Regions from separate parts of the Frateuria sp. YIM B11624 genome, predicted to be linked through region 2. Evidence: predicted binding sites of a transcription regulator. Region 2 holds the regulator's gene; each other region holds the start of a gene.
What was found. The regulator FliA, encoded in region 2, starts transcription of late flagellar genes. The targets are predictions, from matches to a motif close to TAAAGTTTNNCNNNCNNNGGCCGATAA.

Region 1: the regulator FliA is predicted to act here: its motif matches at 1,125-1,151, upstream of AAIL17_RS10185 (HDOD domain-containing protein).
Region 3: the regulator FliA is predicted to act here: its motif matches at 1,495-1,521, upstream of AAIL17_RS12075 (flagellin).

Annotation. Positions count from the first base shown of each region.
Region 1 is NZ_JBCNYA010000017.1:657-5,187, reverse strand. It holds gene AAIL17_RS10190 (hypothetical protein) at 1-66, shown strand, start outside; gene AAIL17_RS10185 (HDOD domain-containing protein) at 73-1,083, opposite strand; gene AAIL17_RS10180 (LLM class flavin-dependent oxidoreductase) at 1,272-2,273, shown strand; gene AAIL17_RS10175 (hypothetical protein) at 2,361-2,732, opposite strand; gene AAIL17_RS10170 (VOC family protein) at 2,849-3,229, opposite strand; gene AAIL17_RS10165 (YciI family protein) at 3,406-3,747, opposite strand; gene AAIL17_RS10160 (VOC family protein) at 3,840-4,229, opposite strand.
Region 2 is NZ_JBCNYA010000014.1:76,403-80,933, forward strand. It holds gene AAIL17_RS09200 (chemotaxis protein CheA) at 1-587, opposite strand, end outside; gene AAIL17_RS09205 (protein phosphatase CheZ) at 590-1,231, opposite strand; gene AAIL17_RS09210 (chemotaxis response regulator CheY) at 1,228-1,635, opposite strand; gene AAIL17_RS09215 (RNA polymerase sigma factor FliA) at 1,738-2,508, opposite strand; gene AAIL17_RS09220 (P-loop NTPase) at 2,510-3,454, opposite strand; gene flhF (flagellar biosynthesis protein FlhF) at 3,451-4,531, opposite strand, start outside.
Region 3 is NZ_JBCNYA010000022.1:2,376-6,906, forward strand. It holds gene AAIL17_RS12075 (flagellin) at 1-1,404, opposite strand, end outside; gene flgL (flagellar hook-associated protein FlgL) at 1,556-2,746, opposite strand; gene flgK (flagellar hook-associated protein FlgK) at 2,758-4,531, opposite strand, start outside.

The sequences.
Region 1 (4,531 bases), on a different contig from region 2:
CTCGCCACCGGCGCCGATGACATCGCCCGGCAGTTGCGTACGGACGTGGACGCCACCGCGCACTGAGGCAATTCAGGCCTGCGCCGGCATGAACTGCCGGCGCAGATCCTGTTGCCCGCGCAGCAGTACCGGCGTGGGGAAGCAGGTGGGCCAGGTCCCGCTGTAGTCGAGATCCGGATCGAGCCGGCCCCGCTCCACCAGCAGTTGCACCATCGCCAGCGGGTCGGCACAGGCCAGCGCCTTGCCCAGCGCGGAGGCCGGCGGTGCCGGAGCGTCGACGCGCTCGACCAGCGCTTCGATCACATTGGCAGGCATGTCCCAGTGCCGTACCGCGCGCAGCGAGAGCCGCGCCCCGATGCGCATGCAGCCGGCGAGGAACGGCGAGGAGAACGGCTCCAATGAAGGCGGCGCCTCCTGGTCCAGCAGGCGCACGATCGCACCGGTGCCGGTGTGGCAGACCATGCCGGCCAGGAACGCCTCGAACGTATCGCAGCCGCCGTGGCGGCCGAGGAAGGCGGCCGCGTGCGCGCAACGCTCGGCGTGCTCCCACAGCCACGGCCCGGCCATGTGCCCGCGCATGCCCGCGCTGGCCTGCAGGATCGGCTTCATCACGTGCAACGTGGCGACCTGGCGCAGCGCGTCGCGGCCGAGCAGCACCACTGCGTGCTGCAGGCTGTGGATGGGCTGCGCCGTGCGGAAATGCGCGCTGCCAGCCACGCGCATCACCTCGCCGACCAACACTGGGTCGCGCCCGATCATCGCCGCCAGTTGCGAGCCGGCGAGATTGTCGTTCTTCAACGCGCGCAGCAACTGCGGCAGCACGCTGGGCAGACGCGGCAGGGCGCTCACGTCGAAGCGCTCGGCGATGGCCTCCAGCCGCCGCAGCGTCGCCTGCTCGGCCTGGCCGATCACATCGTCGGTGGCGTCGGGCAGGCCCAGCACGAAACGATGGAAGCGGTCCTGCACCACCACCAACGGCGGGCCGGCATCGACCGGCGCAGGCGCGTCGGCGACCACCGCCATCCGCGGGGCGGGGGCAGGGCGGGGCAGGGCTTTCCTCGGGGCGAACAGGCGCCGCCACATGGCTCTCATCCTGATGCAGGTCCCATTGCGTGCTTCGCACCGTATCGGCCCGCGGGCGCAAAAATGTAGCCGCTTGCCGACCTCTCCGGGCCAAGTCTGCTTTTCGCTGTGCTTCCCATGGGGACCGCCCTTGCTGGCATTGCCCGCGATCGCCCCCAGATACCGGCGATCCGCCGCAGGAGCCGTACATGATCCCGTTCTCGATCCTCGACCTGGCGCCCATCACCGAGGGCAGTGACGCCAGCGAAGCCTTCCGCAACACGCTCGATCTGGCCCGGCTCGGCGAACGGCTGGGCTACCGCCGCTACTGGCTGGCCGAGCACCACAACATGCCCGGCATCGCCAGCGCCGCCACCGCGGTGCTGGTCGGCCACGTCGCCGGCGGCACCTCGCGCATCCGCGTGGGCGCCGGCGGCGTGATGCTGCCCAACCACGCGCCACTGCAGGTGGCCGAGCAGTTCGGCACGCTGGCCGCGCTGTATCCCGGCCGCATCGATCTGGGCCTGGGCCGCGCGCCCGGCACCGACCAGGCCACGATGCGCGCGCTGCGCCGCTATGCCGACGCCGCCGAGACCTTTCCCGACGACGTGCTGGAGCTGTTGCACTACTTCGAGCCGGCCACACCGGGCCAGGCCGTGCGCGCGGTGCCGGGCGCAGGGCTGGACGTGCCCGTCTGGCTGCTCGGCTCCAGCCTGTTCAGCGCGCGCCTGGCCGCCGAGCTGGGGCTGCCTTTCGCCTTCGCCTCGCATTTCGCGCCCGATGCGATGGATACGGCGTTGGCGATCTACCGCCGCGAATTCCGGCCGTCCCCGCGGCTCGCGCAGCCTTACGCCATGCTCGGCCTCAACGTGGTGGCCGCCGACACCGATGCGCAGGCGCGCCGCCTGTTCACCACCCAGCAGCAGAGTTTCGTCAACCTGCGTCGCGGCCAGCCGGGGCTGGTCCCGCCGCCCATCGACGACATCGAGGGCTGGTGGACGCCGACCGAGAAGCTTGGCGTCGAGCGCGCGCTCGCCTGCGCCGTGGTCGGCGGCCCGGCCACCGTCGAACAGGGGCTGTCCGACTTCATCGCCCGACACCGGCCGGACGAACTGATGCTCACCGCGAACATCTTCGAACACGCCTTGCGGCGGCGCTCCTTCGAACTGGCCATGCAGGCGGGCGAGCGGATCGCCGGGACCGTGGCGTAGCGATCTTCCCGACGAGAAAGCGCAGGCCGGACGGTGCAGGCCGGACGAAGGCATCGGCCTGATGGCGGCGAGCCCGCGCCACGCCGGCTACGAACGCTCGAACGTATCGGCGCCGGTCATCATGGCGCGCCACCATGGGGTCTTCTTCAATGCCGCCGGCGCGCCGTCGCTTGGCGGAGTGAGCATGCTGTCGGCAGCGACATACCACAGGGTTTCCATCCGCCCGTCGCGCAACAGGCCGGTGTAGGAAACCACCATGTCGCCCGCCGGCGTGGAACCTGCGCCAGCGAAACTGATGCAGTCGCCCCGGTGCACGCCGCTGATCTGGACGTCCTGTCCGTAGAAGCCGCTGTCCTTCAAGGCCGTGCGAAACACGCCCTTGATCGCGTGACCGGCGTCGTCGGTGATCTCGACCACCGACCCGTATTGATTGCGCCAGGTGCCGAGCCAGCAGCCCATGTCGCCCCCGATGCCGTGGGAAAGCCGGCTTTATGGACGCGTCAACGTCCAGAGGCGGTCAACGCACCGCCCATGCTTGGCCGGCCAGCCTGGTGCCGCGCCTGGCGAAAGGTCGCCTACTGGCCTTCCGGCGGCTGCCAGAGTTCCACCTTGTTGCCCTCCGGATCGATCACCCAGCCGAACTTGCCCTGTTCGGAGATTTCGCTCTTGTCGAGCACGTTGCAACCTTCGCTGCGCAGCGCCGCAAGCAAGCCATCCAGGTCCGCCACACGAAAATTCACCATGAAAGGTGCGGAGCTGGGTGCCATGTAGTCTGTGTCCTGGGTGAACGGGCTCCAGAGCGTCATGCCGAGCGGGCTGTCAGCGCCGCCCCACGGGAAAACCACGCCGCCCCAGTCGGCCACCTCGAGCCCGAGATGGTCGCGATACCACGCTCCCAGCGCCTTGGGATCCCTGGCCTTGAAAAAGATTCCACCCAATCCGGTGACACGCTTCATGGTGAGCTCCAAGGTCTGGTCGTTACTTCGCGCGCAGGCTAACGCCGAAGGCTGGATTGCGCACATTCTTTTGGTTACGGCGTCGCATCGGCTGGGCGAACCGTCAGGCCGAAGCCAACTGTGACCGAACGTCGGATGGAGCACGGACCTGAGCACGCGTGCCAGGGATGTCGCTCTCAGGACTGCGGGTCGAACTGGAAAACACGCAGTTCCTGGGCACAACGGCAGGCCTTGGCGATACGCGAGGCCCACGCTATGGCTTCCTCGCGCGACGGCAGTTCCAGCACGGTGAAGCCGCCATCGAGCGGCGGTGCCCATGGGTAGCCGCCCTCGACGATCGCACCGTCAGCAGAGACGAGTACGGACGGGACACTTTCATCGATGCCGCCGCCGAAAACGTAGACGCCAGCGTCCTTCGCCTCGTCGATCACGGCGTGCGAGTCGCGACCGACCGCTTCCCACTCGCTGTCGGGCACGACCATCGCTGCGCTGGGGAAGGAGATGAGGTATTTGGCCATGGTGCTTCTTTTGGGACGATGGCGGTCGTGAGGGATGTTCGGCTTGCGCCTGCCTGGGCCGAACGCGAAGCGACCTCGACTCTAGGGGAACGTCAGGCCGCCGCGAGCGCACTGACCATAACGTAGTACCCATCCGGATCGCGGAGGGCGAACTCCATGGTGCCCGTGTTGGGGTTGATATTGGGCTCTTCCTCGAGTCGTGAGACGAGCGCCCGGGCGCGGGCCAGTGTCTCGTCAAAGTCATCTACGCGGAAGAACAACAGAAGTCCGTTGCCAGGCTGGGAGCGCCCGGGGCTGGCCAGCGTTGGATGATCGTGGGAGCCCCACCGGTAAAGGCAGAGCAGGACCGTGCCGTCATCATCCTGGATCTGCCCGAAATAGCTGTGAGCGGGACCCGCCCTGGGTCGTCCGAACAGCGACCGATACCAGTCGAAGCTGCGAGCCACATCGGCAACGCCAATGATCGTCCAGGTACGCCTCATGGTCTCTCCTACGGTTTGGTGCAAGAGTTGAGCGCGCCCGCACGACATCCGCGTTGGCGAGCTTCTATACCGGCACCCAAAGCCCCACACGGCTGGCCTTCGGCTTGGCTAGTAAGTGCCACGATGCCTGATAAAACAAGTCGCCAAAGCAACCCAATTTGGAGGCGGTAGCCACGGACAACGCTGGCGAAGGAATCAGTCCCATACCGATGCCCTGGACGGTTCGACTGATGAGTTCGGAGCTCTAGAAAGCTTCCATAAGGTGCCTCACATTCGACGTCAGCGGCGGCTTTGGGCTGACC
Region 2 (4,531 bases):
GTGCCATGCAGGTTGTCGAGCAGCGCCTCGAACTCGTCGTCGTTGATCGTCGCCGGCGCGGGCGCAGCCGGCGGCACGGTGCCGGGTGCGGCGGTGCCGTACAGGCTGTCGAGCAGGGCTTCGAACTCGCTGTCGTCGATACTGCCGTCGGCCGGCGGCGCGGCCACGGGGGCAGCCGCCGGCGGCGGAGCCGGTGCCGGCGCCGCGGCGCCCGGCATCAGCCGCCGCAGCAGCGCCGGCGGCGGCATCGCCATCGACGCGCCGCTGCGCAGCGCGTCCATCATCGCATTGAGCAGGTCGAGCGCTTCGAGCAGCGCGTCCATCCGGCCTGAATCGAGCACCAGCGCGCCGTTGCGGGCGACGTTGAGCAGGTCCTCGGCATGGTGGCAAAGCTGCACCATCGGCTCGATGGCGAGGAAGCCGGCGCCGCCCTTGACCGTGTGGAAGGCGCGGAACACCGCGTTCAGCAGCTCGGCTTCGCGCGGGTTGGCCTCCAGCTCGACCAGCTGTTCCGACAGGCGCTCGACCAGTTCCCCAGCCTCGACCAGGAAATCGTCGCGCAGCTCGGCGTCGAGCGAGGGATCCATGCTCAGAATCCGAATTCGGAGAGCAGGCGGTCCGCCTCGTCCTGGCCGGAGATCTTCTCCACCACCGGCGGCGGCTCGCGGCCGGCCAGCGCGCCGGTCAGGTGCACCAGCTCCAGCAGCGAGGATTCCACCGACTCGATGAAGTTGACCACCTTCTTGATGCGCTGGCCGGACAGGTCCTGCCAGGACTGCGCCATCACCATGTCGTTGAGGCCTTCGCGGCAGTTGGCGGCGAAGGCGACGGCCTGGTTGGCCAACACGGCCGACGGATCGCCGGGCTTGGCCCAAGCCACGACCTGCTCGGCGTTCTGCGCCAGCGCGTCGGCCTCGGGGCTCATGCGCTCGGCGAAATCGATGCTGCGGTGGGCGGCCTGCGCGCTCATCTCGAGCACGTCGTTCAAGTGCTTGCGCACGTCGGCCACGCGGCCGGGCACGCCTTCCTGCGCCAGGTCGTGGCCGAGCCGGCTGACCGCACCGTGCAGGTCGCGCGCGAGCAGGCCCAGCGCGCGGAACAGGTGCTGCTCGCGCTGGCGCACCAGCGCGTCCAGCGCCTGCTCGAAGGCGGCGCCGTCGGTGCTGCTGAGCAGGTCCTTCAGTTCCGGCGGCATCGAGCCGCTGTCGAGGGTGGAGAGCACGGCACTCATGCGCTGGCTCCCGCGGCGGCGATCCGTTCGAAGATCTTGGTGAGCTTTTCCTTCAGCGTGACCGCGTTGAACGGCTTGACGATGTAGCCGTTCACGCCGGCCTGCGCCGCGGCGATGATCTGGTCGCGGTTGTTCTCGGCGGTGACCATCAGCACCGGCATTCCCTTGAGCGAGGGCTCGGCGCGGATCGCGCGCAAGAGGTCGATGCCGGTCATGTTGGGCATGTTCCAGTCGGTGACCACCAGGTCGAACGGCTGGCTCTTCAGCATGGTCAGCGCGTTGTTGCCGTCGTCGGCCTCCTGGATCAGCGGATTGCTGAAACCCAGCTCCACCAGCAGGTTCCTGACGATGCGCCGCATGGTGGAGAAGTCGTCCACCACGAGGATCTTCATGTTCTTGTCCAACGCTTTTCTCCGCTTGTCTGCGAAACGCCGCCGCAGCGATCCGCTTCGTTCCCTTCTGGCGCCCTTCCCGCGAAAGCGGGAACGGCGTCCGGTCATTCGTGGCTACTGCCGCCGTGGCGCCTTCTTCTTTTTCGGTTCCGCCTCGCCGTCGCGCCAGTCGCCCAGGCGCGCGCGCAGGCGCACGATCGCCTGGCCGTGGATCTGGCACACCCGCGACTCGGTCACGCCGAGCACGGCGCCGATTTCCTTCAAATTCAATTCCTGCTCGTAGTACAGCGACATCACCAGTTGCTCGCGCTCGGGCAGGCTGGAGATGCCGTCGATCAATGCCTGGCGCAGGCCGTCCTGCTCGATGCTCTCCGACGGCCCCAGGCTGCCCTGGTCGGCCACGTCGAAGGCGGGCGAGCCGTCGCCGTCGTCCGGCGCAGTCAGGCTCAGCAGGCGCGCACTGGCGGCGTCGGCGAGCACCTGGTGGTACTCCTCCGGGCTGACCCCCAGCCGCTTGATCACCTCGGCGTCCTCGGCGTCGGCGCCCGTCTCGATCTCGATCTGGCGCACCACCTCGGCCACTTCGCGCACCTTCCGGTGCACCGAGCGCGGGGTCCAGTCGGTCTTGCGCAGCTCGTCCAGCATGGCGCCGCGGATGCGGATGCCGGCATAGGTCTCGAAGCTGGCGGCGCGATCGGTGGCGTAGTGCCGCGCGGCCTCCAGCAGGCCGATCATGCCGGACTGGATCAGGTCGCCCACGTCCACGCTCGGCGGCAGGCGGCCCATCAGGTGATAGGCAATACGACGCACCAGTGGCGCGTGCTGGCGCACCAACTCATCTGCACTCTGTTTCTGCAGTTGGAGATATTCCGATGCCACGCTCATGTCACCACCCCGACGCCGTCACGGCCTGGCCGCCGAAAAACGCGATGCGATCCAGGCCCGCGCGCGCGGGTTCTTCCCAGTTATCGACCGCACCGGCCAATTGCTTGAATGCCTGCGACGAACGCGCCGCCGGCCATAGGTCCACCACCGCGTTCTGGCGGCGGATCGCCTGCCGCAGGCGCTCGTCCTGCGGCACGAATCCGGAGAAATCCAGCACCACGTCCAGGAAGCGGTCGCAGACCTTGGCCAGCTTCTGGTGCAGCGCGCGGGCCTCGCCGGCGTTGCGCACCAGGTTGGCCACGAAACGGAAGCGGCGCACGCCGAAGTCGCGCGAGAGCACCTTGACCAGCGCGTACGCATCGGTAAGCGAGGCTGGCTCGTCGCAGACCACCACCACCACGTCGTCGGCAGCCGCCGCGAACATGGCGACGTTGTCGGACAGGCCGGCGGCGGTGTCGACCAGCAGGTAGTCCGGCGGTTTGGGCAGTTCGTCGAAGGCGCGGATCACCGCCGCGTGCTCGCCGTTGCCAAGTTGCGCCAGGCGGCGCGCGCCGGAGCCGCCGGGGATGATCTTCAGCCCGTGCGGGGCGTCCAGCAGCAGCTCCTCCAGCGAGGCGGTGCCGTCGAGCAGGTGGCCCAGGTGGCGCGAGGGCGCCAGGCCGAGCAGCACGTCGACGTTGGCCAGGCCCATGTCGGCGTCCAGCAGCATCACTTCGCGGCCGGCCATGGCCAGGCTCATGCCCAGGTTCACCGCGACGGTGGTCTTGCCGACGCCACCCTTGCCGCCGGCCACCGCGATGGCGCGGCAGCGGCGCCGCGGCGCGCCGGTGCTGGCCGCCTGGTGCGGCCGGTGCGGAGCGGGAGGCGCCAGGTCGCGCTCGCCCGTGATCGCGTTGAACATCTCTTTCAAACCCCACGCCTGGTTCATTGCAAGAATTCCGCTCATGCCTGCGCCACCATCGCGCCGAAGCGTTCAGCCAGAAGCATTTCGTCCGCCGCCGGCGCGTTGCCCTTGAGCACCTGCGCCGCGCGGCATACCAGCAGCCGCGCGTCGGCGGCGGCGATGTCCTCGGGCACGCGCTGGCCGTCGGTGGTGTAGTCCAGCGCAAGCCGGTGGCGGATCAGCACCGACAGGGCGCCGCCGAGGCTGGGCGCCTCATCGAGCTTGGTCAGGATCGCCGCGTGCGGCCGGGCCGGCAGGTAGGCGCGCACGGCCTCCTCCAGCGACTGCGCCTGTGCATTGGCGGCCAGCACCAGGCAGACGCGCAGCTCGCCCGCCTCGCCCAGTGCATCGAGTTGTTCCTTCAGCCGTGGGTCGTTGCCGGCAAGGCCGGCAGTGTCGACCAGCACGGTGTGGCAGCCCTTCAGCAGTTCCAGCACCTGGCGCAGGCTCTGCGCGTCGTAGGCGGGGTACACGCGCACGCCGAGCAGGCGGCCGTAGTGCTCCAGCTGCGCGGCGGCGCCGATGCGGTAGTGGTCGGTGCTGACCAGCGCGACCTGCGAGGCGCCGTGGCGCACCACGGCGCGGGCCGCGAGCTTCGCCAGCGTGGTGGTCTTGCCCACACCGGTGGGACCGACCAGCGCGGTGACGCCGCCTTCGTCGGAACGGCCACGGCCGCTCACCGCCAGGCCGCGGCTCAACATGCCCAGCGGCAGGTAGCGCGCCTGTTCGGGGGTCATCTGCGCGGGCAGTTCCTCGGCCAGCGTACGGGCGACGTCCGCCTCGATGCCGAGCCGGGTCAGTTCGCGCAGCACGCGGGCGTGCAGCGGCTGGCGGCGCTCCATGTCGTTCCAGGCCAGGCTGGAGAGCTGCATCTCCAGCATTTCGCGCAGGTTGGAAAGTTCGGCGCGCATGCGCACGGTGTCCTGCGCGGCGCGTTCGATCAACGGATGCACCGCCGCGGGCTCGGCCGGGGCTTCGGCAGCCTGCGCCTGGGTCTCGGCGGGCGCCGGAACCACCGCCCGGGCGGGCCGTGCTTCCGGACGCACGGGCTTCTGTTCCTCTGCCACGACCGGGCGCGCG
Region 3 (4,531 bases), on a different contig from region 2:
CTGCGTGGTGGAGTTGGCCTGCGCCAGCACCGAGACACCGGCCTGCTGCAGGATGTTCGCGCTGGACATGTTGGCCGTCTCGGCCGCGAAGTCGGCGTCCTGGATCTGGCTGCGCGACGAATCGAGGTTCTGCGAGATGGTCTGCAGGTTGGCGATCGTCGAATCGAAGCGGTTCTGCACCGCACCCAGGTCGCTGCGGATCGAGCTGATCGACTGCAGGGCCGAGTCGATGCGGTTGATCACGTCGTTGGCACCGGACACCGTCTTGACGTCCACGCCGCTGAGCGAGCCGGAGGCCGTCGTGGTGCCCATGGTGAAGCCCATCGAGGTGTTCGCGCCCGCCAGCACCAGGTCATCCTGCGAGTCGATCTTCACCTTGCCGGTGTCGTCCAGGTAGGCCGACACGCCGCTGATGCCCTTGCTGTTGATCGCGTCGACCAGCGACTTGGAATCGGCGAAGGTACCGGTGATGGCAGTGCCGTTGATGCTGAAGTCGCCGGCGGCGAGCGTCAGGCTGGAGGCCGTGCCCGCCACTGCGTCGGCGCCGCTGGTGTTGCCGGTGATGAACGCCGCGTCGGTGCCGCCCACCGTGATCGCGCTGGCGGTGCCGGTCGCGGTCGTGGTGATGGTGAAGCCATCGGTGCCGCTGGCGGCGACCGTGTACGCGCCGGAAGCGCTGGCATCCAACTGCGCCTGGATGTCGGTGACCATCGCGGCCTGGTCGGCGTACGCCGTGGTCAGCGAGACCGCGTTGCCGTCGATCGTGAAGTCCTGGTTGGTGGTGCTGAAGTCGACGCCGCTGCCGTTGGCGGCGGTGGCCACCGACGCGGTCGCGGCGCTGCCGCCGCTCGAGAAGGCGCCGCTGATGTCGCTGGACGCCGTGGCGATCGCGCCGATGTCCGAAGCGCGGGTGCCCTTGGTAAGGTCGACCGAGATGGTCTCGCCGACGTTGGCGCCGACCTGGAAGGCGGCCTGGCCGAACGAGCCGTCCAGCACGTGGCGGCCATTGAAGGTGGTCTGCTGCGAGATGCGGGTCACTTCCGCCAGGCGCTGCTGCACTTCGGCGTCCAGCGCGGAGCGGTCGGAATCGGAGTTGGTCGCGTTGGCCGACTGCACGGCCAGCTCGCGGATGCGCTGCAGGTTGTTGGTGACCTCGTCCAGCGCCGACTCGGTGGTCTGCGACAGGGAGATACCGTCGTTGGCGTTGCGCACGGCCTGGTTCAGGCCGTTGATCTGGGTGGTGAAGCGGGTGGCGATGGCCAGGCCCGCGGCATCGTCCTTGGCGCTGTTGATGCGCATGCCGGAGGACAGGCGCGCAATGGCGGTGGACAGCTTGCTCTGCGACTTCGCCAGATTGGTTTGCGCATTCAGCGAGCTGATGTTGGTGAGAACGCTCATGACCATGGGAATGTCTCCGTCTAGGGTCTTTGATGCCGTTGGTTCGGCGGTGGTAGTCAGCGGGATGCCGATTGGAACACCGCCGCCTCAGACCCTTTTTCGACTTCCCCCGTGGAAACTTGAGTACACCCTGTTGACTTTTTTTGCGCCGCGTTTTTCAGCGCAGGTAATCGAACAGCGACATGTTCTGCAGCTTGCTGAAGGTGAGCTGCGCGGCCTGCAGCGCGGAGCTCTGCAGGCTCAGCTTGCTCACCGCGTCGTAGTAGTTGAGATCCTGCGTATCGGACAGCGCGGTCTTGTACTGCAGCGTGAGGTCGTCGTTGAGCGACCCCTGCTGGTCGAGCGCGTTCATGCGTGCGCCGACCGCTGCGCGCGTGCGGGTGATCGAGCCGATCGCCTGGTCGAGGTTGGCCAGTTGTCCGTTGAGCGCGTTCTGCATGTCCGCGCCGCCGGTGTTGGCCTGCGTGAAGTTGGCGATGATGCCGTCCATCGTGTCGAACACGCTCTGTGTCGACGACGGCGCCACGTTGAAGCTGTCGCCCGCGGCAGGCGTGCCGGAGAAGGCCACCTGCACGCCCTTGAAGGCGACCATGCCGCCCTTCTGCGTGTCGTAGCTGCCGCTGGTCACCAGCGCACCGCCGCCGTCGCGCACCTCGTAGGTGCCAGGCGCAGTGAAGGTGACCTGATAGCTGCCGCCGTCCCACGCCGTCGCGTCGACCACGCTGGAGGCGCCGGCGACTGCGCTGCCGGTGTTGCCGGCGGCGGCACCCACGGCAAACGTACCGTTGCCGGTGGGAATGCCCATGAAGATCGCGCTGCCCGGATCGCCGGTGGCCACCTGCAGGCCCGGGCCGGCGGCGACCATGCGCTGCCCCTGGTCGCCCACGTAGCTCACGCTGCCCTGCGAGACGAACGGCTGCGCGCCGGTGCGGTTGCCGGCGAAGATGTAGTCGCCCTGCGAATCCTTGCTGTTGGCGATGCCCAGCAGCTGCCCGCGCAATTGCACCAGCTCGGCGGCGATGTCGGCGCGCGACTCGTCGGTCTGGGTGGCGTTCATGCCCTGCAGGGTGAGCGTGCGCACGCGGTCGAGCACGTCGCTGACCGACGACAGAGTCTGGTCTTCCAGCCCCAGCCGCGCATTGGCCGAGGTGATGTTGCGCTGGTACTGCGCGGTATCGGCGCCCAGATGCGTCAGCTCGACTGCGCGCGCGGCGCCGACCGGATCGTCCGAGGGCTGGTTGATGCGTTTGCCGGTGCCCATCTGGGTCTGGATGTCGGACAGGTCGCCCTGCCGCTCCATCATGGTGTTGACCGACTGCTGCTGCATCCAGCTGGTGGAAACTCGCATGGCTGGACCCCTTAGCCCTTGAACGCGCCGAGCAGCGCGTTGAACACGGTGTTGGCGGCGGTGATGATCTGCGCCGATGCCTGGTAGGCCTGCTGGTAGCGCACCAGGTTGGCCGCTTCCTCGTCCATGTTCACGCCGCTGACGCTCTGCTGCGCGGCCATCGCCTGGTTGTAGACGGCCGTCTGCGTGGTGGCCGCGTCGTCCGCCAGCGAGCCGGCGCTGCCGACCTGGCCGACCAGTTGCCCGTAGGCGCCGCCGACGCTGGTGGCGCCGCCGTCGAGCACGCCCAGGTTGGCCACCGCGCCGAGCTTGAGCGCGTTGGAGTTGTCGCCGCGCGCGTTGGTGTTGGCCTGCACGCTGAAGCTGTCGCCGGCGGCGGGCGCGCCGTCGAGCGCGAGGCTCCAGCCGTTGTGCACGATCGGCGTGCCGGGGGTGAAGGTCTGCGCCGGACCGCCATCGATGCTGTAGCTGGTCGGCGAGGAGAACACGATGCTCGAGGCGGTGAACAGGTTCGCATCCGTGCCGTCGGCGACGGAAAGCGCACCCACGCTGCCGGTGCCGGTGTTCACCGTTGCCGCGCTGCCGAGCAGCGGCGCGGCGGCGGCGATCCTGTTCGGATCGGTGATCGCCACGCTGACGCTGCCCGCGGCGTTGCGGCTGGGCTGGATGCGGAAGCTGTCGCCGGCGCTGGCCGCGCCGCCGCCGACCACGAAACTCAAGCCGCCGGCCTTGAACGGATCGGCGGCGGTGCCGGTGCCGGTCATCGCGACCGTGGCGCCGCTGCCGTCCTTGAGGTTCCAGGCGCTGCCGTCGAAGGACAAGACGTAGTCCTGGCTGCCCAGCGCGCCGAGATCGTTGATGCCGGCCGTGACCGTGGCGCTGCCGGCGTTGCCGCTGGCCGCCTGCACGGCGGGGCCGGCGACGTTGAAGAAGGTGCCGCCGAGCTGGCCGTTGAGATCCACGCCCTGCGCGTGCTGGTCGTTGAAGGCGTCGGCCATCGCCAGCGCGGCGCGGCCTAGCTGGTTCTGCGCTGGGTCGAGCACGTTGCTGCGGAAGTCCAGCAGCGCGCCCAGCGTGCCGCCGCCGATCCGCCCGCTCAGCACCGCGCCGGTGCCCTTGTCGACCACTTCCAGCCGGGTCGCATCGTAGGCGTTCGGCGCGGTGCCCAGTTCGTAGGACTGCGTGCCGCTGACCAGCGCCTGGCCGTTGCCGACGAAGACGCTCAACGTGCCGTCGCCCTGCTTGGCCACGCTGATGCCCACTTCGCCGGAGAGCTTCTTGATCAGCGCGTCACGCTGGTCGAGCAGGTCGGACGGCTCGCCGCCGGTGGACGCACGGATGCGCTCGTTGAGCTTGGCGATCGCGGCGCTGTCGGAATTGATCGAGGCGACGGTGTCGGTGAGCTGGCGCTGCACCTGGCCGTCCAGGCTGTTGAACTGGCCGGACAGCGCGCGGAAGGTGCTCGCCAGCGCACCGGCGCGGGCCAGCAGCACGCCGCGCGCGGAAGCGTCGGCCGGCGCGTTGGCGACGTCCTGCACGGCGCCGAAGAAGGTATCCAGCGAACTCTGCAGGTTGCTGCTGCCGGAGAGCTGGTTGTTGAGCTGGTCGGTCAGCGCCTGGTAGGCATCGGCGCGGCCCTTGGAGGAAGACGCCGACCACAGCGCGGTATTGAGGTACTGGCTGTAGGCGCGCTGCACCGCCTGGGTGTCCACGCCGGTGCCCACGTAGTAGCGCCCCTCGGCCTGCGGCGCTCGCGCGGCGAAGGTCACCTGCTGGCGGCTGTAG